Regions from separate parts of the Pseudomonas sp. GM102 genome, predicted to be linked through region 2. Evidence: predicted binding sites of a transcription regulator. Region 2 holds the regulator's gene; the other holds the start of a gene.
The links. Region 2 encodes sigma-54, which starts transcription at its own class of promoters, with help from an activator protein. Its sites were predicted from a motif close to ANTGGCATNNANNTTGCTNT; they were not measured.
Positions count from the first base shown of each region.

Region 1: a site for sigma-54 is predicted at 5,536-5,555, ahead of PMI18_RS12665 (pilin). Genes of this name have one in related genera too.

Region 1 covers NZ_AKJB01000064.1:57,282-68,447, reverse strand. The annotation lists gene PMI18_RS12645 (class I SAM-dependent rRNA methyltransferase) at 1-785, shown strand, start outside; gene PMI18_RS12650 (DUF748 domain-containing protein) at 847-3,834, shown strand; gene PMI18_RS12655 (DUF2845 domain-containing protein) at 3,834-4,130, shown strand; gene PMI18_RS12660 (BON domain-containing protein) at 4,406-4,762, opposite strand; gene PMI18_RS12665 (pilin) at 5,079-5,489, opposite strand; gene pilB (type IV-A pilus assembly ATPase PilB) at 5,716-7,416, shown strand; gene PMI18_RS12675 (type II secretion system F family protein) at 7,419-8,636, shown strand; gene PMI18_RS12680 (prepilin peptidase) at 8,638-9,510, shown strand; gene coaE (dephospho-CoA kinase) at 9,507-10,130, shown strand; gene yacG (DNA gyrase inhibitor YacG) at 10,127-10,327, shown strand; gene PMI18_RS12695 (hypothetical protein) at 10,337-10,552, opposite strand; gene PMI18_RS12700 (energy-coupling factor ABC transporter permease) at 10,616-11,166, opposite strand, start outside.
Region 2 covers NZ_AKJB01000062.1:36,386-47,551, forward strand. The annotation lists gene PMI18_RS13585 (class II fumarate hydratase) at 1-101, shown strand, start outside; gene PMI18_RS13580 (hypothetical protein) at 129-566, shown strand; gene PMI18_RS13575 (superoxide dismutase) at 568-1,179, shown strand; gene PMI18_RS13570 (ZIP family metal transporter) at 1,268-2,161, shown strand; gene PMI18_RS13565 (HPr family phosphocarrier protein) at 2,267-2,542, opposite strand; gene rapZ (RNase adapter RapZ) at 2,558-3,415, opposite strand; gene ptsN (PTS IIA-like nitrogen regulatory protein PtsN) at 3,418-3,882, opposite strand; gene hpf (ribosome hibernation-promoting factor, HPF/YfiA family) at 3,895-4,203, opposite strand; gene PMI18_RS13545 (RNA polymerase factor sigma-54) at 4,283-5,776, opposite strand; gene lptB (LPS export ABC transporter ATP-binding protein) at 5,961-6,686, opposite strand; gene lptA (lipopolysaccharide transport periplasmic protein LptA) at 6,686-7,234, opposite strand; gene lptC (LPS export ABC transporter periplasmic protein LptC) at 7,221-7,793, opposite strand; gene PMI18_RS13525 (KdsC family phosphatase) at 7,801-8,325, opposite strand; gene PMI18_RS13520 (KpsF/GutQ family sugar-phosphate isomerase) at 8,325-9,299, opposite strand; gene PMI18_RS13515 (ATP-binding cassette domain-containing protein) at 9,577-10,386, shown strand; gene mlaE (lipid asymmetry maintenance ABC transporter permease subunit MlaE) at 10,386-11,166, shown strand, end outside.

The DNA.
Region 1 (11,166 bases), on a different contig from region 2:
GCCTCGACACCCTGCTGGTCTACAACGACCGTTCCCGTGGCAACTCGCGCATCGACCGCGAAGACACCGTCTACCGCGCCGACGAAGCCGCCCTGCAAGACTTGATCGGTCACGAATGGGGACTGAACTACCGGGTTCGCGGGCGCCACGCCGGCCAGGATCCGTTGCTGTTTCTCGACCTGCGCAACGCTCGCGGCTGGGTCAAGGCGCACAGCAAAAACAAAAGTGTGCTGAACCTGTTTGCCTACACCTGTGGCGTCGGCCTCAGCGCCGCGGCGGGTGGTGCGAGCGAGGTGTGCAACCTGGACTTTGCCGAAGGCAATCTGGCGGTCGGCCGCGAGAACGGTCTGCTCAACCCGCAATTGCCGACGATGGAATTCATCCAGTCCGATTATTTCCCGGCGATTCGTCAATTGGCCGGCCTGCCGATCAGTCAGCGTCGCGGGCAGAAACTGCCGAGCTATCAACGTCTGGACCCGCGTCAGTACGATCTGGTGCTGCTCGATCCTCCGGCCTGGGCCAAGAGTGCCTTCGGCACGGTCGACCTGTTGCGTGACTACCAGAGCCTGCTCAAACCGGCGCTGCTGACCACCGCCGATGATGGCGTGCTGATCTGCTGCAACAACCTGGCGAAGGTCAGCATGGACGATTGGCGCGAGCAGGTTTTGCGCTGCGCAGAGAAGGCCGGGCGCCCGGTGCGTGAGTGGACAGCGCTGACACCGGGTAGTGATTTCCCGTCGATGGACCAGCAGCCACCGCTGAAAACGCTGATCCTGCAGCTCTGAAAATCCACGCCGATGATCAGATAAATCCTATTAAGCGTGGTAGCTTCGGAACCGCAAACGCATGCCATACTCCAAGGCACTCCGATTCCGACAGATGAAGCCGCACATGCCCAAAGGATTGATTCGCGCTATCGGCGCCTTGTTGACTGCCCTGGCTCTTTATAGCCTGCTGGGGTTTCTGATTTTACCGGGCATCGCGTTGCGGATTGCCAATCAACAATTGGCCAACTACGCCACGACACCCGCGACGATTCAGCGAATCGAACTCAACCCGTTCAGCCTTGAAGTCACCCTTTGGGGCTTGGTCATCGGCGAGCCGGGCAAGGAGCAAGTGGGCTTCGAACGCCTGTACGCCAACCTGCAGATCGACAGTCTTTGGACCAAGGCATTGCACCTGTCCGATATTGAACTGGACAAACCCAAGACTGAAATCCTCTTCAGTAAGGACGGCAAGCTCAACCTGCTCGGTCTGTTCAAAATCCCCGCCAGCGAACCGACCCCGGTCGATCCGGACGCCAAACCCTTTCCGCTGCGCGTGGAGCGAATCAAACTGGCCAGCGGCTCCTTGCATTTCGAGGATGCACGGCCCAGCGAACCCATCGAATTCCTCTACGACAAACTCGACTTCGAACTGAAAAACCTCAGCACCCTGCCCGAAGACAGCGCCGACATGACGTTGGTGGCCGTCGGCCCGGCAGGTGGACAGATCGACTGGACCGGTAACTTCAGCCTGATCCCGATCGCCTCCGAAGGTAAGCTGAAAATCACCGACGGCAAGATGAAATCCTTTTGGCCCTACGTACGCGATGCTGTGCCACTCGCACTCGAAGATGGCGTCGTCAGCCTCAGCACCGACTACAAACTCAACCTGGCCAAGGAAACCGAACTGCTGCTGAGCAACGTTGCCGTCAGCGTCGCACCTTTCTCCATCAAGACACCGGACGGTCGACCGCTGGCGAAGCTCGAGCGGCTGGACATCAGCGAAACCACCGTGGATCTGGCCAAACAGCAAGTGGTGGTCGGCAAGATCCGCAGTCAGAAACTGGAAACCTGGGCCGCCCTCGAAGCCGACGGGCAACTCGATTGGCAAAAACTGTTCGCCAGTCAGCCGTCCAAAGCGGCCAACAAAGCCAATGCCGAGCCAGCCAGCACACCGGCAGCAGCCGATTCGCCGAAGCCTGAACCGACCGCGCCGAGCAAACCCTGGCAGGTGCTGCTCAAAGACGTGCAGCTACGCGATTATCAGGTGCACCTGGCCGACCGCAAGGCACAACCGGCGGTGGCGCTGGAGCTGGGTCCGCTGAACCTGGACCTGCAAAATTTCGACAGCCTCAATGGCTCACCTTTCAACCTCAAGCTCGACACCGGCGTGGGCAAGCAAGGCAAGATCACCGCGGACGGCGTGGTCAATCTGGCCCCGATCAACGCCAAACTGAACGTGCAGACCAAGGACATCGACCTGCGTGTCGCCCAGTCCTACATCAACCCGTTTATTCGTCTCGAACTGCGCAGCGGCATGCTGGGCAGTGATCTGGCGGTCGACCTGAAAAGCACCGAGCCGCTGGCGTTCAGCGTCACAGGCAAAGCCCAGGTCGATCAACTGCATACCCTCGACACCCTGAAAACCCGCGACTTCCTCAAGTGGCAACAGGTGGTACTCGAAGGCCTGAACTATCAGCATGGCGACAGCTTGTCGATCGACAAGATCAACCTGTTCCAGCCCTATGCACGCTTCATGATCAACGATGACCGCACCACCAACATCGATGACCTGCTGATCCCGCAACCGGCCGATGCCGGCGCAAAAACCGTCGCTGCCAAACCGGCAGCCGGAAAAGACAAACCGTTGGGCATCCACATTGGCGGCATTGCCATCAATGACGGTTCGGCAAACTTCGCCGACTTCAGCCTGACCCCGAACTTCGCCACAGCCGTTCAACAGCTCAACGGAAAAATCGGCACCATTGACAGCCGGCAGGCAAAACCGGCCAGTGTTGACGTCAAAGGCAAGGTCGACCGCTATGCGCCGGTGACCATCAAGGGTTCGGTCAACCCGTTCGACCCGATGGCCAGCCTGGACATCGCCACCAGTTTCAAACGGGTGGAACTGACGACGTTGACGCCCTACTCCGGCAAGTTCGCCGGTTACCGTATCCGCAAGGGCCGACTCAATCTCGACCTGCATTACAAGATCACCAACGGCCAGCTCCTGGCCGAAAACAAAGTGGTGGTCGAGCAGCTGCAACTGGGTGAAAAGGTCGACAGCCCGGACGCTGTGAGCCTGCCGTTGAAGCTGGCGATTGCCTTGCTCAAGGATGTCGACGGCAAGATTTCCATCGAGCTGCCAGTGAGCGGCGACCTGAACAACCCGCAGTTCAGTGTCATGCCGATTATCTGGCAGACCCTGCGCAACCTGATCGTGAAAGCCGCCGCAGCGCCATTCAAAATGATTGGCGGTCTGGTCAGCGGCGGTGGCTCGGAAGATTTGGGCAGCGTGGCATTTGCACCGGGTTCCAGTGACTTGAGCAAAGACGCCGAAGCGGCGCTGGTCAAATTGTCCCAGGCGCTCAAGGAACGTCCGGCCCTGCGCCTGGAAATCGAAGGCACCGCCGCCAAGAGCAGCGATGGCCCGCTGATTGCCGAGCAACGCCTGGAGCGGGAATACCAGTACAACTACTACAAAATGCTCCAGCGTCGCGGTGACAAGGTGCCGGCCCAGGCCTCATTGCTGCAAGTGCCGGACAGCGAGAAAGGCCCGCTGCTCGAAGGGATCTACCGCACACGCCTGAAGACCCAGCCGCCCGCCGAATGGAAGGACTTGGGCAAGGAAGAACGCAGCAAAAAAATGCGTGAAGACGTGATTGGCTTCTGGAGCTCCAGCGAGGTGCTGTTGCGTCAACTGGGGCAAGAACGGGCCAGCAGCATCAAGGATTATCTGGTGGACAAGGGTCAATTGGCCGATGACCGCGTGTACTTCATCGATGCCAGCCTCGGTGAGGCAGAAAGCGATGGCCACGTTATCACGCCCATGCATCTGGATGCCGAGTGATGGGCGCACGTTGGCTTCTGAGCGTGGCTCTGATGCTGATTGCCGGCCAGGCAGCGGCAGCCGATACCTTGCGTTGCGGCAGTCAATTGATCAGCGTCGGGGACAGGTCCGGCGAAGTGCTGCAAAAATGCGGAGAACCCGTTGCCCGCGACTTGTTGGGCTATAAACGCAGCGCCAATCGGCGGGAAGAGTTTCAGGTCGAGGAATGGACCTACGGCCCCAACAGCGGGATGTACCAGTACCTGCGCTTTGAAGGCAACCGGTTGGTTCGAATCACCAGCAAGCGTGGTAATTGAACAATCGAGCTTGCCCCACGTCCCTAATGTAGGAGCCAGGCTTGCCGGCGAACCAGCCGCCTCGGTCCATCAGGGATACCGCGTAATCGTTCTTCGCGGGCAAGCCTCGCTCCTACAAGTGATGCGTTGCTGCAAATAGAACAGGCCCCGACACGAATGCCGGGGCCTGTAATGGCCACATCCTTGTGGCCTTCGCATGAACTCTCAAGTAGCGGCAGACGTATGACTCGGCCCGTCTACCGCACCTTCTCCCGGTCCAGGCGAGAAGCCTTGTCTTACTCGGATTTCAGGCCATCAGCGGATACCGCTTTGACGCCTTTGATTTTCTTGGCGATAGCCACGGCGGTTGTTTTCTGAGCATCTGTCAGTACGGTCATGGAAGACAGGGAGACAACGCCTTTGTTGGTTTCGACTTTAATGTCGGTGCCTGGGATGCCTTTTTCGGTTACCAGGTCTGCTTTGACTTTGGTTGTGATCCAGGTATCGGAAACATCCTCTTTCGCTTCAGTGACTTCACCGGCGGCCAGCATCATGGGTGCCTGAGTCGCTTGGGTGGTCTGTGCGAATGCAGCGTTGGCCATGGTCAGGGTCAGCGCGGTAGCAGTAGCGGCAGCGATAGCGAACTTCTTCATACGAGTAACTCCTGTATTTCTGGAAAGTCTGCTGCGTGTCTTGTCAGCAGGGTTACTAGAGAGAGTGCGAACGCTGTGCCAACTGTCAGATTAAAAATAAATAGATATAAATCAATAAGTTAGTCAATACTGCGATTTTCGAAATCATGCAAATTGCATGACTGCGGAATTATCTACATGCAACTTGCGGGTTTTAGCGCAGGCCTAAGGCCATGATTTGTCGGGGGTTTCTTGATTATTCGAACAACCCGGAAAATGACGAGCAAAAAAATGCCCCGCGTCGTGAAACGCGGGGCATTTGAAGGATGAAAACGGATCAGGCGCCAGTGCAGCCTTTAGGCGCGTATTCCTGTGCCGCCGTGGTGGCGCATGTCCAGCCACCGGCGAGCGTACGCGAAAGCGTAATGGTCTTGCTCAGCACCGGCCCTGGAGCATTGAGGATCGTGCAGCCAATACTGCCCACACCGGTAGAGGAGGTACCCGATGCCGTAATAGTGCAGTTACCTGTAGTCGCCGTGCCGCCAATCAGAGCAAGGGTGGGGTCAGTGCCTTGGTTCATGATGTCTTCGAAAGGCACCTTCAGCGCCGAGATCTCTGCAAGAGCAGCGGTGACCTTCGCCCGCGCCTGGTACTTCGAATACTGCGGCAACGCAAACGTCGCCAGAATCCCGATGATCGCCACCACGATCAGCAGCTCGATCAGAGTAAAACCATTTTGATTTTTCATAGACAGGCTCCATGCATGAGTCGAAATCTCATGATCTGAACAAGGCACAGCACAGGTCATGCCAAGCCGCGCGCGCCCCTGCCTGCGGGGCGAGAGATCGCGCTAAAGACCTTTCCTACTCCAAGGATCCGCACTATCTGACACTTTTTGTCACCTCACTCCGGCTGGTTTGGTTCCACTGCTTGACTAGGCTATAAGTCATTAACTGTCTGGCGTCGGTATCCCAATGAATGACATTGCCCTTAGCGGTCTGGCCAAGCAATTGGTGCTGGCCGAGCTGATCACTGACCAAAGTGCGCAAGAGGCGTATCAGCAAGCCCAGCGCAATCGAATCTCGCTGGTCAGCTATCTGGTGCAAAACAAACTACTGAAGAGCTGGCAAGTCGCCGAAGTGGCCTCGGAGCATTTCGGTATGGCCTTGCTGGACCTCAATTGCCTGGACAAGGACACCCAGCCTCGAGGGCTGGTCAGCGAGAAGCTGATCCGCCAGCATCACGCCCTGCCCCTCTGGCGGCGTGGGAACAAGCTGTTCGTGGGGATTTGCGACCCGACCAATCATCAAGCCATCAACGACATCCAGTTCAGCACCGGGCTGAGCACCGAAGCCATTCTGGTGGAGGAAGACAAGCTCAGCGACGCCATCGAAAAATTCTTCGACAACCACTCCACCGGTCTGGAAGACATGGCCGATGTCGACCTCGACGGGTTGGACATCGAGTCGGTCGATGAGCAGAAACAGGATGCCCTCGTGGGGCAAGATGCCGATGATGCCCCCGTGGTTCGCTTCGTCCACAAGATGCTGCTCGACGCGATCAAGAGCGGTTCTTCCGACTTGCATTTCGAGCCCTATGAAAAAATCTACCGCGTGCGGATGCGCACCGATGGCATGCTGCGGGAGGTCGCCAGGCCGCCGACACAACTGGCCAACCGCATTGCTTCGCGGCTGAAGGTCATGGCCAGTCTCGACATCTCCGAACGGCGCAAACCCCAGGACGGGCGAATCAAGATGCGCCTGTCCAAAAGCAAGTCCATCGATTTCCGGGTCAACATCCTGCCAACCCTGTGGGGCGAGAAGGTGGTGATCCGGATCCTCGACCCGTCCAGTGCCCAAATGGGCATCGATGCCCTCGGCTACGAACCCGACCAGAAAGACCTGTACATGGCCGCCCTCAAGCAACCACAGGGAATGATCCTGGTAACTGGCCCCACCGGCTCGGGCAAGACCGTATCGCTCTATACCGGGCTGAACATCCTCAACACCGTCGACATCAATATTTCCACTGCCGAAGACCCGGTAGAAATCAACATCGAAGGCATCAACCAGGTCAATGTCAATCCCAGGCAAGGACTGGATTTCGCCCAGGCGCTGCGCTCGTTTCTGCGTCAGGACCCGGACGTGATCATGGTCGGTGAAATCCGCGATCTCGAAACCGCCGAAATCGCCATCAAGGCCGCCCAGACCGGGCACATGGTGCTTTCCACCCTGCACACCAACAGCGCCGCGCAAACCCTGACCCGCTTGCACAACATGGGGATTCAGGGGTTCAACATCGCGACCTCGGTCAGCCTGATCATCGCCCAGCGCCTGGCGCGCAAACTGTGCAGTCATTGCAAAAAGCCCATCGAGATTCCCCGCGAGGCGCTGATCAAAGAAGGCTTTCCCCAGGAACGCATCGGCTCGTTCACGATCTATGAACCGGTCGGTTGCGATCAGTGCAACAACGGTTACAAAGGGCGAGTAGGGATTTATGAAGTGGTAAAGAACACCCCAGAACTGCAACGGCTGATCATGGCCGAAGGCAATTCACTGGAAATCGACATCCAGATGCGTAAGGACGGCTTCAACGACCTGCGTACTTCGGGCCTGCTCAAGGCCATGCAAGGCATCACCAGCCTTGAAGAAATCAACCGGGTCACGAAGGACTGAACATGGCGGCCAAAGCAGCGAAAATCAGCGTATATGCCTGGGAAGGCACGGACAAGAAGGGCTCAAAAATGACCGGTGAGTTGACCGGCCAGAATCCCGCGCTGATCAAGGCCCAGTTGCGCAAGCAAGGGATCAACCCGGGCAAGGTGCGGAAAAAAACCGCGTCCATTTTTAGTGCAGGCAAACGCATCAAGCCCCTGGACATTGCCCTGTTCACCCGGCAGATGGCGACCATGATGAAAGCCGGCGTACCACTGCTGCAATCGTTCGACATTATCGGTGAGGGCTTCGATAACCCGAACATGCGCAAGCTGGTGGACGAAGTGAAACAGGAAGTCGCGGCCGGCAACAGCTTCGCCGCAGCCCTGCGTAAAAAGCCCCAATATTTCGATGAGCTGTACTGCAACCTGGTGGATGCCGGCGAACAGGCCGGCGCCCTGGATACCCTGCTGGAACGGGTGGCGACCTACAAGGAAAAGAGCGAAAGCCTCAAGGCCAAGATCAAGAAAGCCATGACCTACCCGCTGGCGGTAGTGTTCGTCGCGATCATTGTGACCGGGATTCTGCTGGTCAAGGTTGTGCCGCAATTCGAGTCGGTGTTCTCGGGGTTTGGCGCCGAGCTGCCGGCCTTCACCGTGATGGTCATCGGCTTGTCGGAATTCATGCAGGCCTGGTGGTGGATGATGCTCGGCATGCTGGGTGCGGCGATCTTCGGCGTACGTCATGCCTTTAAAAAGTCCCCGGGTTTCCGGGACCGGATGGACACCTGGCTGCTGAAACTGCCGTTGGTTGGCGCGCTCATGTACAAGTCCGCCGTGGCCCGTTACGCCCGCACCTTGTCGACGACGTTTGCCGCCGGGGTGCCACTGGTCGAAGCCCTGGATTCAGTGGCGGGCGCGACCGGCAACATCGTGTTCAAGCGAGCGGTATTACGCATCAAGCAGGATGTTTCCACCGGCATGCAGCTGAATTTTGCCATGCGCACCTCCGGCATCTTTCCGAACATGGCAATCCAGATGACGGCCATCGGCGAAGAGTCTGGCGCACTGGACGACATGCTCGACAAGGTCGCGAGCTTCTATGAGGACGAGGTGGATAACATGGTCGATAACCTGACCAGTCTGATGGAGCCTTTCATCATGGTGGTGCTGGGGGTTATCGTCGGCGGCCTGGTGGTTGCGATGTACCTGCCCATCTTCCAACTCGGCTCAGCGATCTGATATGTCCTTGAACGAATTTTTGAGTCTCAACCCGCTGGCCTTCACGATCACCGCATGGGTGATCGGCTTGGTAATCGGCAGTTTTCTCAACGTGGTGGTCTGGCGCCTGCCGAAAATGCTTGAGCGTGAATGGCGCCTGCAGGCCCATGACGTACTGGATTTGCCACCCGAAGCCCCTGGCCCGGCTTACAACCTGATACTGCCTCACTCCGAGTGCCCCGACTGTGGCCATCGGATTCGAGCGTGGGAAAACATTCCCGTGCTCAGTTATCTGTTTTTACGTGGGCGATGCTCGAACTGCGCGACGCCGATCAGCAAACGTTACCCGCTGACCGAACTGGCCTGCGGCGTGCTGTCGGCGTTCGTCGCCTGGCATTTCGGTTTCGGCTGGCAGGCCTGCATGGTGCTGGTCCTGAGCTGGGGCCTGTTGGCGATGAGCCTGATCGACGCCGAACACCAGCTGTTGCCAGACGTGCTGGTGCTGCCGTTGATATGGCTGGGGTTGATCGTCAACAGTTTCGGGCTCTTCGTCTCACTGCATGACGCGCTCTGGGGCGCGGTGGCCGGCTACATGGCGCTGTGGACGGTGTTCTGGCTGTTCAAGCTGATCACCGGCAAGGACGGCATCGGCTACGGTGACTTCAAGCTCTTGGCGATGCTCGGCGCCTGGGGTGGCTGGCAGATCCTGCCGCTGACCATCCTGCTTTCATCGCTGCTGGGCGCCGTCATCGGGGTGATTTTGCTGCGCCTGCGGGATGCGAAAACCTCGACTCCGCTGCCCTTTGGCCCCTATCTGGCTATTGCCGGCTGGATTGCCTTGCTCTGGGGTGGTCAAATAACCGGCTTCTATTGGCAGTTTGTCGGTTTGAAATGAATACCCCTGTGGAAAAACCCTGGATTCTCGGCCTGACCGGCGGCATCGGCAGCGGCAAAAGCGCGGCCGCCCAGCACTTCATCGATCTGGGCGTGCATGTGGTAGACGCCGATCATGCGGCTCGCTGGGTGGTCGAACCCGGTCGCCCGGCACTGGCGAAGATCGCCGAGCACTTTGGCCCCGGCGTGCTGCAAGCCGATGGGCAACTGGATCGTGCGGCGCTGCGCAAGCTGATCTTCGAAGTGCCGGATGAACGCCGCTGGCTCGAAGCGCTGCTGCATCCGCTGATCGCCGAAGAAATCACCCACCATCTGGCCAAGGCACAATCGCCTTACGCGATTCTGGTTTCGCCGCTGCTGATCGAGTCCGGGCAGTACACCATGACCCAACGGGTTTTGGTGATCGATGCCCCGGAACAGTTACAGATCGAACGCACCTTGCAGCGTGACCAGACCAGCGAACAGCAGGTCCAGGCGATCCTCAAGGCCCAGTCCAGCCGACAGGACCGCGTGAACCATGCCGACGATGTGGTGGTCAACGACCGCGACCTCGCCTGGCTGCACAGCGAGGTCGAACGCCTGCATCACTTTTACCTTACTTTGCGTGGAGGCCAGTCATGAGCCAAACCCCAACCGTCGATTGCCCAACCTGCGGCGCCCCTGTCGAATGGAGCCCCGAAAGCAAGTTCCGGCCATTCTGTTCAGACCGTTGCAAACTGATCGACCTGGGCGCCTGGGCGTCGGAAGAACACAAGATCCCGATGCCTCCCGATGCCGAGGACGAGATGTTCAGCGGCGACTTCGACCCGCGCCACTGATCCCGCCCCTCAGGGCCGCATAAAGCCATAGTCCTGGCCCTCGTCGAGGTTCTCGGCGAGAAACCGCAACTCATCGGCCAGGTCTTCGACATTGCGTACCGCCTTGCTCTGCTGCACCACCGCACTGAGCAAGGCGCGCAGGCTCAATCCCGGATCGAAGCCCACCTCTTGCGCCATATCCAGACTCTGACGCAACTCCTGCCTGGCCCACTCATACACACTCATGCCATTGCTCCTGAAGGTTTTCCAGAGCATGGATTCGGCAACGTTTTTTGGGTTTGATGTGGATCAAGATTTGGGATCGTCGTCTTTCCAGGGCGCCGAAAGGTAGCGGGTGCGATTGAACGTCTCCAGCCATTCGGGGCAGAACACCACCAATGCACTGACCACCATGCCGTTGATAAACGCTTCCGGGAAAATCAGTAGCCACAGGTAGCCGACAAAATCTGTCAGCCAGTACGGCATGGCGAAACGTTCGTCATACCACAGCAGCGTGAGCGCCAGAGTCAGGCACAACAGGGCAGACAACGCAGCGGCAAAAAAACCGGAACAGAAGATATATACAAAGGGATTACGCGGCTGCGCGCGCTCGACCAGGATGGCGCAGCACTCGGTGACCAACACCGGCAGCAGGATCAGCAGCGCGCCGTTGACCCCCATGGCCGCCATGTCCTGCCGACCGAGCAGCACCAATCCCGCTTGCGCGACCAACCCGCCGACAATCGCCAACGGCCAATCCAGCAGTAACGTCACCGCCGTCATGCCGATGAAGTGATAGGACACGCCGGTATCAAAGTCCCGTCGCACCAGCCAGAGCATGAACAGGGCGAACACCGTGC
Region 2 (11,166 bases):
GCCGGCCGGTGATCGATGTCGCCCTGGAACACACCGACTTGACGCGCAGCCAACTGGAAGAATTGCTCAACCCAGAGAAGCTCACCGCAGGCGGCGTGTAATCACTGTTACCGCTTTGGAGGCTCACCATGGAGCACTGGAAACGCACGATCGAAAGAGCAAATCGCTGTTTCATGCTGGGCGAGCTGGTCGATGCCCGCGAGGCTTACTTGCAGGCATTGGCCCTGGCTCAGGTGTTGTTCGAGCGCTGGGCCGATGCCGACGAAGCGGTGGCGGCTTGCGTGATTTCCCACCATAACCTGGCGGACCTGCACTTGCGTCTGAACCAGCCGGAGGAGAGCGCCGAGTATTTGTGCGCGATCCATCAACGACTGTTGCAGACCATGCAGGACCCGCGACTGGCGCCGGCTTTGCGTGAAGCCGCGCTGCGCCAGAGCAGCAAAACCTATGTCGAACTGCTGAATTTCATCAGCGATCACGGCGAGTATCCGCGCACCCAGCGTTTGCTACATCGCGAGACGCCGCCCGTGCATCAGCCTGCGCCCTTACAACATGGAGTTCATTGAAATGGCTTTTACCTTGCCTGCCTTGCCGTACGCCTATGACGCCCTGGAACCGCACATCGATGCGCAGACTATGGAAATCCACTACACCAAACACCACCAGACCTACATCAACAACCTCAACGCCGCGGTCGAAGGCACTGAATTTGCCGAATGGCCCGTGGAAAAACTGGTGGCGGCGGTCCAGCAATTGCCGGAAAAGCTCCGTGCGGCGGTGATCAATCAGGGGGGCGGGCATGCCAACCATTCGTTGTTCTGGGAAGTCATGGCACCCAGCGGCGGTGGTCAGCCTGACGGTGCGTTGGCCAAGGCGATCGACGAACAACTGGGCGGTCTCGACAGCTTCAAGGAAGCCTTCACCAAAGCTGCGCTGACTCGTTTCGGCAGCGGTTGGGCCTGGTTGAGCGTGACTCCGCAAAAGACCTTGATCGTTGAAAGCAGCGGCAACCAGGACAGCCCATTGATGAACGGCAATACGCCGATTCTCGGTCTGGACGTCTGGGAGCACGCGTACTACCTGCGCTATCAGAACCGCCGTCCGGAATACATCAACGCGTTCTACAACGTGATCAATTGGCCCGAAGTCGCCGCGCGTTATCAGGCTGCGCTGGTTTAGGGGGCGTTCTCAACTAGTTTCCCCTGCGCGGAGGGGGAACTAGTTGAGAACGCCCCCTAAGTCTCTATAAAACAATCCAGGGCTGACTATGGGCACTGAAACACTGGCGGTCGGAAATGGACGGATGTTTCGTTACGCACTGGGATCGCTGTTACTGCTGGCGGGTATGACGTTATTGGCTGCTCAAGGGCTGAGCTGGCTGGACCTCGAACCGAAACTGCAGCGTGCCCTGCAAGGCGGGGCGATTTGCGCCTTGGGCACAGCTTTGGGCGCAGTGCCGGTGTTAGTGATTCGGCGGATGCCCCAGGCAGTCAGCGATACGCTGCTGGGTTTCGGAGCCGGGGTGATGCTCGCGGCGACGGCATTTTCGTTGATCGTGCCGGGCATTGCCGCGGCTGAAAACCTTGGGCTGACGCCTTGGGCGGCCAGTGGCCTGATCAGCTTTGGCATCATGCTGGGTGCATTCGGGTTGTTTCTGGTGGATCGCAAGGTGTCCGACGCTACACCTGAAATGCTCGTGGGGACACTGGAGCGATCGGTGATTGCACCGCGGATCTGGTTGTTTGTGTTCGCCATCATCGCCCACAACATCCCCGAAGGCATGGCGGTCGGCGTCTCGGCCGGGGGTGGCATGCCTGACGCCGACAGCCTGGCCATGGGTATCGCCTTGCAGGATGTGCCGGAAGGGCTGGTGATTGCGTTGGTGTTGGCCGGGGCAGGGATGTCGCGGGTCAAGGCGTTCCTGATCGGTGCTGCCTCAGGGGTGGTTGAGCCGGTCTTCGCATTGTTGTGCGCCTGGCTGGTGAGCCTGGCCGAACTGTTGTTGCCGTTGGGGCTGGCACTGGCGGCCGGTGCGATGCTGCTGGTGGTGACTCATGAAGTCATCCCCGAATCGCGCCGCCATGGTCACGACAAACTGGCCAGCCTTGGGCTGCTGATCGGGTTTTGTCTGATGATGGTGATGGATACCGCGTTGGCTTGAAAAACAGGATCAAAAGATCGCAGCCTCGTTTCACTCGGCAGCTCCTACAAGGATTGGCATACAGTAGGAGCTGTCGAGTGAAACGAGGCTGCGATCTTTTGACTTTTATTCGCCTTCGTCGAAGTAACGGTTGATCAAGTCTGTCAGCGCATCCAGCGCTTTTTGCTCATCTTCGCCTTCGGTATTGATATAGATTTTGGTGCCCTTGCCTGCAGCGAGCATCATCATTGCCATAATGCTTTTGCCATCGACCGTGGATTCCGGCGTGCGCCCTACCCGGATCGTGCAATCCTTGAACTCACCGGCGACCCCAACGAATTTTGCAGACGCGCGGGCATGCAGGCCCAGCTTGTTGATGATTTCGATTTCCAGAGCAGGCATCGCGATGTGAATCCTTTAGCTGAGGTCGCGGTGGCGAACCTGGACGTTCTTCAGGGTTTTTTGCAGGACCTGACCCAGACGTTCGGTCAGGTAGACAGAGCGGTGATGCCCGCCGGTGCAGCCAATGGCAATGGTGACATAGGCGCGGTTGCTGGCGGCAAAGCGGGGCAGCCATTTGAGCAGGTACGAGGAAATGTCCTGGAACATCTCTTCGACGTCAGGCTGTGCCGCCAGGTACTCGGCCACCGGTTGATCGAGCCCGGACTGTGCCCGTAGCTCCGGCTTCCAGTAAGGGTTGGGCAGACAGCGCACGTCGAATACCAGATCGGCGTCCACCGGCATGCCCCGCTTGAACCCGAAAGATTCCACCAGGAACGCAGTGCCCGGTTCCGGTTGATTCAGTAGGCGCAGCTTGATGGTATCGCGTAGCTGATACAGGTTCAGATTGGTGGTATTGACCTTGAGGTCGGCCAGATCGGCAATAGGCCCCAGCAGATTGGTTTCGTCCTGTATCGCCTCCGCCAATGAGCGATTGGCGCTGCTCAGCGGGTGACGACGGCGAGTTTCCGAAAAGCGTTTGAGCAAGGTTTCTTCGTCAGCGTCCAGGTACAGCACATCGCACTGGATATGCCGGCCGCGGACCTCTTCCAGCAATTCGGGGAACCGTGACAGGTGGCTTGGCAGGTTGCGCGCATCGATGGACACGGCCACCAGCGGTTGTGCCAGTTCGGTGTGAATCAGCGCGCGTTCGGCCAGTTCCGGCAGCAAGCCCGCAGGCAGGTTGTCGATGCAGTAGTAGCCGTTGTCCTCGAGAACATCGAGGGCGGTACTTTTACCTGAGCCGGAGCGGCCGCTGACGATGATCAGGCGCATGATTAGTGACCGTTCTGCTCGTCCAGGACAACCTGATACAACGCTTCGTTGCTCGGGGCGCTGCGCAGTTTTTCACGCACCTCCTTGCGATCCAGCATGCTGGCGATCTGGCGGAGCAATTCCAGGTGTGCATCGGTGGCGGCTTCCGGGACCAGCAGCACAAACAGCAGGTCAACCGGGGCGCCGTCAATGGCGTCGAAATCGATAGGGGCTTCCAGGTGCAGCAACGCACTGATTGGCGAGGTGCAGCCTTTGAGCCGGCAGTGGGGGATGGCGATGCCGTTGCCGAAACCGGTAGAACCGAGTTTCTCACGGGCAATCAGGGCCTCGAAGACGTCCTGCATTTCCAGATCCGGTACTTCGCGGTGGATAAGGTTGGCAATTTGCTCGAGGGCTTTCTTTTTACTGCCACCCGGCGCGTTCACTTGGGAACGGCCGGGGGTCAGGATGGTTTCTAGTCGGATCATGGATTGGGAGTGTTAACGACCGGTCGCGCCCTGGAGGAGGCTCTGGGTCTTTTCCTTATGCTTTTTAAGTTGGCGATCCAGCTTGTCGGTCAGCAGGTCGATGGCGGCATACATGTCCGTATGCTCGGCATTGGCGACCACTTCTCCGCCGGGAATATGCAGCGTGGCTTCGATCTTCTGCAGCAGTTTTTCGACGTTCATCGTGACTTGCACATTGGTGATCTTGTCGAAATGCCTCTCTAATCGGTCGAGTTTTTCGCCGATGTAGGTGCGCAGGGGTTCGGTCACTTCCAGTTGGTGTCCACTGATGTTGACTTGCATACAGCTTCTCCTTCGTTGCCAGTGCATAAAGCGGCAGGCAGAAATGCCTGCCACTGGAACGCTGTGGCGAGCCCGGCGGCTACATCAACCGCTTCCGTTCGCTGGAAGGCGCGATCCCCAGGGATTCGCGGTACTTGGCGACGGTGCGACGGGCTACCTGAATGCCTTGTGCCTCCAGTAAACCAGCGATCTTGCTGTCACTCAACGGCTTTTTCTGATTTTCCGCGGCAACCAGTTTTTTGATGATCGCGCGGATCGCCGTGGACGAGCATTCACCGCCTTCTGAGGTGCTGACGTGGCTGGAAAAAAAGTATTTCAGTTCATAGATGCCCCGTGGGGTATGCATGAATTTTTGCGTGGTCACCCGTGAAATCGTCGATTCATGCATGCCTACCGCTTCGGCGATGTCGTGCAGCACCAACGGCTTCATGGCTTCGTCACCATATTCCAGAAAGCCGCGTTGGTGCTCGACGATCTGGGTGGCGACTTTCATCAGGGTTTCATTGCGGCTTTGCAGGCTCTTGATGAACCAGCGAGCTTCCTGCAGCTGATTACGCATGAAGGTGTTGTCAGCGCTGGTATCGGCGCGGCGCACGAAACCGGCGTATTGGGCGTTGACCCGCAGGCGTGGCACCGATTCCTGATTCAGCTCCACCAGCCAGCGCTCGTTGTCCTTGCGCACGATCACATCGGGAACGACGTATTCGGCTTCGGTGGACTCGATTTGTGAGCCTGGGCGCGGGTTGAGGCTCTGGACCAATTCGATGACCTGACGCAGTTCATCTTCCTTGAGCTTCATGCGGCGCATCAACTGGCTGTAGTCGCGGCTGCCGAGCAAGTCGATGTAATCGGTGACCAGGCGCTTGGCCTCGGCCAGCCAAGGGGTCTTGGCGGGCAGCTGGCGCAGTTGCAGCAGCAGGCATTCACCGAGGTTGCGGGCGCCGATGCCAGCGGGTTCGAATTGCTGGATGCGGTGCAGGACGGCTTCGATTTCGTCTAGTTCGATGTCCAGTTCCGGGTCGAAGGCTTCGAGGATTTCCTCGAGGGTTTCGTCCAGGTAGCCCTGATTATTGATGCAGTCGATCAGGGTCACGGCGATCAGGCGATCGGTGTCGGACATCGGTGCCAGGTTCAGTTGCCAGAGCAAATGGCTTTGCAGGCTTTCGCCGACCGATGTGCGGGTGGTGAAATCCCACTCGTCGTCATCGTTGCTCGGCAGGCTGCTGGCGCTGGTCTGGTAGACATCTTCCCAGGCCGTGTCGACGGGCAGTTCGTTGGGAATGCGCTCGTTCCAGTCGCCTTCCTCAAGGTTATCCACCGTTGGGGCGGTTTCCTGGTAGGAGGGTTCCTGAATGTCGGCGTTGGGTTTCTGTTCGGCGCTATCGGCCAAGGGGTCGGCGTTATCGAAGTCGTCGCCTTCTTCCTGGCGTTCGAGCATCGGATTGGACTCCAGGGCCTCCTGGATTTCCTGTTGCAGGTCCAGGGTCGACAATTGGAGCAGGCGGATGGCCTGTTGCAGCTGCGGTGTCATCGTCAGCTGCTGGCCCATTCTCAAGACTAGCGATGGTTTCATGGCAGGGGCTTAACACCTTATTCGCCGGCGCACATGCGCCATCCACTACAGGGCGCCGAAGCGCCAAACATAAGCAAATTATATGCCTGAAACTGAAGTGTTTGCCTAGAGCGCTGTAACAATAAAAACTTATTGATTTTTTATTGACGTGCGCGCGCTCTCGGCGACCCGGGCCCCTCAGTGCTTACAGGCGGAACTCATGACCCAGATACACTTCCTTGACCAGTTCATTGGCCAGGATTGTGGCGGAGTCACCTTCAGCGATCAGTTGGCCATCGTTGACGATGTAGGCGGTTTCGCAGATATCCAGGGTTTCGCGGACGTTGTGGTCCGTGATCAGCACACCAATGCCTTTGGCCTTGAGGTGATGAATGATCTGCTTGATGTCGCCCACCGAAATCGGGTCCACACCGGCGAAGGGTTCGTCGAGGAGGATGAATTTCGGATTGGTGGCCAGTGCCCGGGCGATTTCCACGCGGCGGCGTTCACCACCGGACAGGCTCATGCCGAGGTTGTCGCGGATGTGGTGGATGTGAAATTCCTGCAGCAGGCTTTCCAGCTCTTTGCGGCGGCCGGCCTTGTCGAGTTCCTTGCGTGTCTCGAGGATGGCCATGATGTTGTCGGCCACCGACAGTTTGCGGAAGATCGACGCTTCTTGCGGAAGATAACCGATACCTGCCTTCGCACGACCGTGCATCGGCTGGTGGCTGACATCCAGGTCGTCGATCAGTACGCGACCCTGATCGGCCTGTACCAAGCCGACAATCATGTAGAAGCAGGTGGTTTTACCGGCGCCGTTAGGGCCAAGCAGGCCGACGATCTGACCGCTGTCGATGGACAGGCTGACATCGCGCACGACCTGACGGCTCTTGTAGCTCTTGGCCAGATGCTGAGCTTTCAGAGTTGCCATTACTGGGCCTTTTGCTCGTCGGTTTTCTTCTTCGGCTGGATCACCATGTCGATGCGAGGACGTGCCTCGGTGACCTTGTTACCCGTGGCGCGACCGGCACTCGCAAGTTTTTTCACCGTGTCGTAGACGATTTTCTCGCCTTGGGTGACGTTGTTGTCCTTATCGATGACTTTAGCGCGATCGATCAGCACGACGCGGTTTTGCGAGGCGTGGTACTGGATAGTTACGCCGTAGCCCTGAACCGGCTTGGTGTCGCCCGCCGTTTGCAGTTGCTCGAAGTAGGCGAGGTTGCCCACCGAAGTCACCACGTCGATGTCGCCGGTCGGGGTGCGGGTGATGGTCACGGTATTACCGGTGACCTTCATCGAGCCCTGGGTGATGATCACATCACCTTTATAGGTGGCAACGCCATTCTTGTCGTCCAGTTGGGCATCGTCGGCCTGAATGCGGATAGGCTGCTCTTGATCGTTCGGCAGAGCCCAGGCGCTCACGCTTCCCAGTGCTGCGCCCAGACTGAGCAAAATAGGGAGAGTTTTAACGAGCCTCATACTGTCCTCTTACGTTCGATAGCAGGTGTATCCTGCTTTCTTTCAAGTACGCTTTCATTCCGTTGCCTGTCGATACACCGCCAGCGCCGTCGATTCTAACGGGTTGATCGGTCTGCGCATATTGCTGCTGCGGGAACACGGTCATACGGGTGGTGGTAATCAGGGTTTTACGGTTTTTTTCGTCGAAACGGGTGATACGCACCGAATCGATCAGCTCGACCTGAGTGCCGTCCGGATTGACTTCGCCGCGCTCGCTCTGGACGTGCCAGGGGAATTCGGTGCCACGGAACATATTCAGGTCAGGATTGGTCAGCAACGTCACTTCGGTCGCTTTCAGGTGTTCCACCTTGTCCGACGTCATTTCGTATTGCAGTTTGCCGTCGGGCAGGAACTGCACGCTGTGGGCGTTGACGGCGTAATAGTCGATCGCGCTTTCATCGACCTTCACCACCGGTTTGTCGAGAAAGCGTTCCGGGCTGATGTTCCAGTAGCCGACCGCTGCAAAAATCGCTGCGATGCAACCGAACATCAGGATGTTGCGAATCTTTTTGCTCAGCATGATGGGCTCACAGGTACGCGGCGTTGGCCGCATCGAGGCGGCCCTGGGCTCGCAGGATCAATTCGCAGAATTCGCGAGCAGCACCCTCGCCGCCACGGGCCTGGGTGATGCCGTGGGCGTGTTCGCGTACGAAACTGGCGGCGCTGGCCACCGCCATGCCCAGGCCGACACGGCGAATCACCGGCAGGTCTGGCAGGTCGTCGCCAAGGTAGGCCACTTGTTCATAGCTCAGGTTGAGCTGGGCAAGAAGTTCGTCGAGCACCACCAGTTTGTCTTCGCGACCCTGATAAAGGTGTGGAATGCCGAGGTTCTTCGCGCGCCGTTCAACCACCGGGGTCTTACGGCCGCTGATGATAGCGGTCTGCACGCCGGCTGCCATCAACATCTTGATGCCCTGGCCGTCGAGGGTGTTGAAAGTCTTGAATTCGCTGCCGTCTTCGAGGAAGTACAGGCGCCCATCGGTCAGTACGCCGTCGACGTCGAATACCGCCAGTTTGATCTGTTTGCCGCGTTGCAGCAGGTCCATGCTCATTACATTACTCCCGCACGCAGCAAATCGTGCATGTTCAAGGCGCCGACCGGGCGGTCTTCGCTGTCGACCACTACCAGTGCGTTGATCTTGTGGTCTTCCATGATTTTCAGGGCCTCGGCGGCGAGCATCTCGGCGCGGGCGGTCTTGCCGTGGGCGGTCATCACTTCATCAATGGTCGTGCTGTGGATATCAATCGTGCGGTCCAGCGTGCGGCGCAGATCGCCGTCGGTGAAAATCCCGGCGAGCTTTCCATCCGTGCTCAGTACAACGGTCATGCCCAACCCCTTGCGGGTCATTTCCATCAAGGCATCCTTGAGCAACGTACCGCACATCACTTGCGGCAATTCGGTGCCGGCATGCATGACATTTTCCACTTTCAGCAACAAACGGCGGCCAAGGGCACCACCCGGGTGGGAAAAGGCAAAGTCTTCAGCGGTAAAGCCGCGAGCTTCAAGCAAGGCAACGGCTAGAGCGTCGCCCATGACCAGTGCCGCGGTGGTCGATGAGGTGGGTGCCAGGTTCAGTGGACAGGCTTCGTGTTCGACGCTTACATTGAGGTTGACTTCCGCAGCCTTGGCCAGCGGCGAATCGGGGTTGCCGGTCAGGCTGATCATCTGAATGCCCTGGCGCTTGATCAGCGGCAGCAAGGTGACGATTTCATTGGTGGAGCCGGAGTTCGACAGCGCCAGAATGATGTCGTCACGGGTGATCATGCCCATATCGCCATGGCTGGCCTCGGCCGGGTGCACGAAGAAAGCCGTGGTGCCGGTGCTGGCGAGGGTGGCGGCAATCTTGTTGCCGATGTGCCCCGATTTGCCCATGCCGACCACGACCACCCGGCCTTTGCTGGCCAGAATCATCTCGCAAGCACGTACGAAATCTGCATCGATATGGGGCAGCAAGCCTTGTACGGCTTCCAGTTCGAGGCGGATGGTACGTTGTGCTGATTGAATCAGGTCGCTGGATTGGTTCATGTCGGAAATCGAATAGCCTGATGAAAAGGCGGCGATTATAACGGTAATGATCAAAACCCTCACGCAAGTTCGTCGCGGTTTGTCATTCCTTGTTACCGAATCTCTCTAAATAGATGATTTCAGGCGGTCATGTTGCTGAACATGCCCGGCTTGGGCCTTGGGCGCTTAGCCTATGCAGTGATATAGTTCGCCGCCAGTTCGGCCTGCCCGGGGGAGGTATGTGCTTTCGTCAGAAAGCCAGGCGTCCGAGTGAGAGGCTGCATCGCAAGGAGTTTAGATGAGTGCCGATAACGCCTACGCGGTCGAGCTGAAGGGACTGACCTTCAAGCGCGGTTCGCGCAGCATTTTCAATAACGTCGATATTCGCATACCGCGCGGCAAGGTTACCGGCATCATGGGGCCTTCCGGGTGTGGCAAGACCACGCTGTTGCGGCTGATAGGTGCACAATTGCGCCCTGCCAGCGGTGAAGTCTGGGTCAACGGCCAGAACCTGCCGACGTTGTCGCGCAGCGATCTGTTCGATGCGCGCAAGCACATGGGTGTGTTGTTTCAGAGCGGCGCGCTGTTTACCGATCTTGATGTGTTCGAGAACGTCGCCTTTCCGCTGCGTGTTCATACCGGGCTGCCGGAAGAAATGATCCGCGACATTGTCCTGCTCAAATTGCAGGCCGTGGGTTTGCGTGGCGCCATCGACCTGATGCCTGACGAATTGTCCGGCGGCATGAAGCGTCGCGTCGCGCTGGCCCGGGCAATTGCCCTCGATCCGCAAATCCTCATGTACGACGAGCCCTTTGTTGGCCAGGATCCGATCGCCATGGGCGTGCTGGTACGCCTGATCCGCCTGCTCAACGATGCGCTGGGCATCACCAGCATCGTGGTTTCCCACGACCTGGCCGAGACCGCGAGCATCGCCGATTACCTCATTGTGGTGGGTGACGGGCAAGTGCTGGGGCAAGGTACGCCCAAGGAACTGATGACCTCGGACGAACCACGTATTCGTCAATTCATGACGGGCGAACCCGACGGCCCGGTCGCATACCACTTTCCAGCGCCGGATTACCGCGCAGATATTCTGGGGAAGCGCTGATGCGCAAGATTTCACTGATAGAAAGAGTGCGCCGCTTCGGTCACGCCGGCATCGATGTGCTGGCGGTATTCGGGCGTTCGGCGCTGTTCCTGTTTCATGCCTTGCTCGGTCGTGGCGGCATCGGCGGCGGTTTTGGCCTGCTGGTCAAGCAGCTGCATTCGGTGGGCGTGATGTCCCTGGTGATCATCGTGGTCTCCGGGGTATTCATCGGCATGGTGCTGGCGCTGCAGGGCTTTAACATTCTGTCCAGCTACGGTTCGGAGCAGGCAGTCGGGCAGATGGTTGCGCTGACGCTGTTGCGTGAACTGGGCCCGGTGGTCACAGCCTTGCTGTTCGCCGGCCGGGCAGGTTCGGCACTGACCGCCGAAATCGGCAATATGAAGTCCACCGAGCAATTGTCCAGTCTGGAAATGATCGGGGTCGACCCGCTCAAATACATCATTGCCCCGCGCCTGTGGGCCGGCTTCATTTCCCTGCCGGTGCTGGCAATGATTTTCAGCGTGGTGGGCATCTGGGGCGGTTCGTGGGTGGCCGTCGACTGGCTGGGTGTCTATGAAGGCTCCTACTGGTCGAACATGCAAAACAGCGTGACGTTTGTCGACGATGTGCTCAACGGCATTATCAAAAGCATCGTTTTTGCCTTCGTCGTGACCTGGATCGCCGTATTCCAAGGCTATGACTGCGAACCCACTTCCGAGGGGATCAGTCGTGCCACTACCAAGACCGTGGTGTATGCCTCTTTGGCTGTACTCGGCCTGGACTTTATTCTGACCGCCTTGA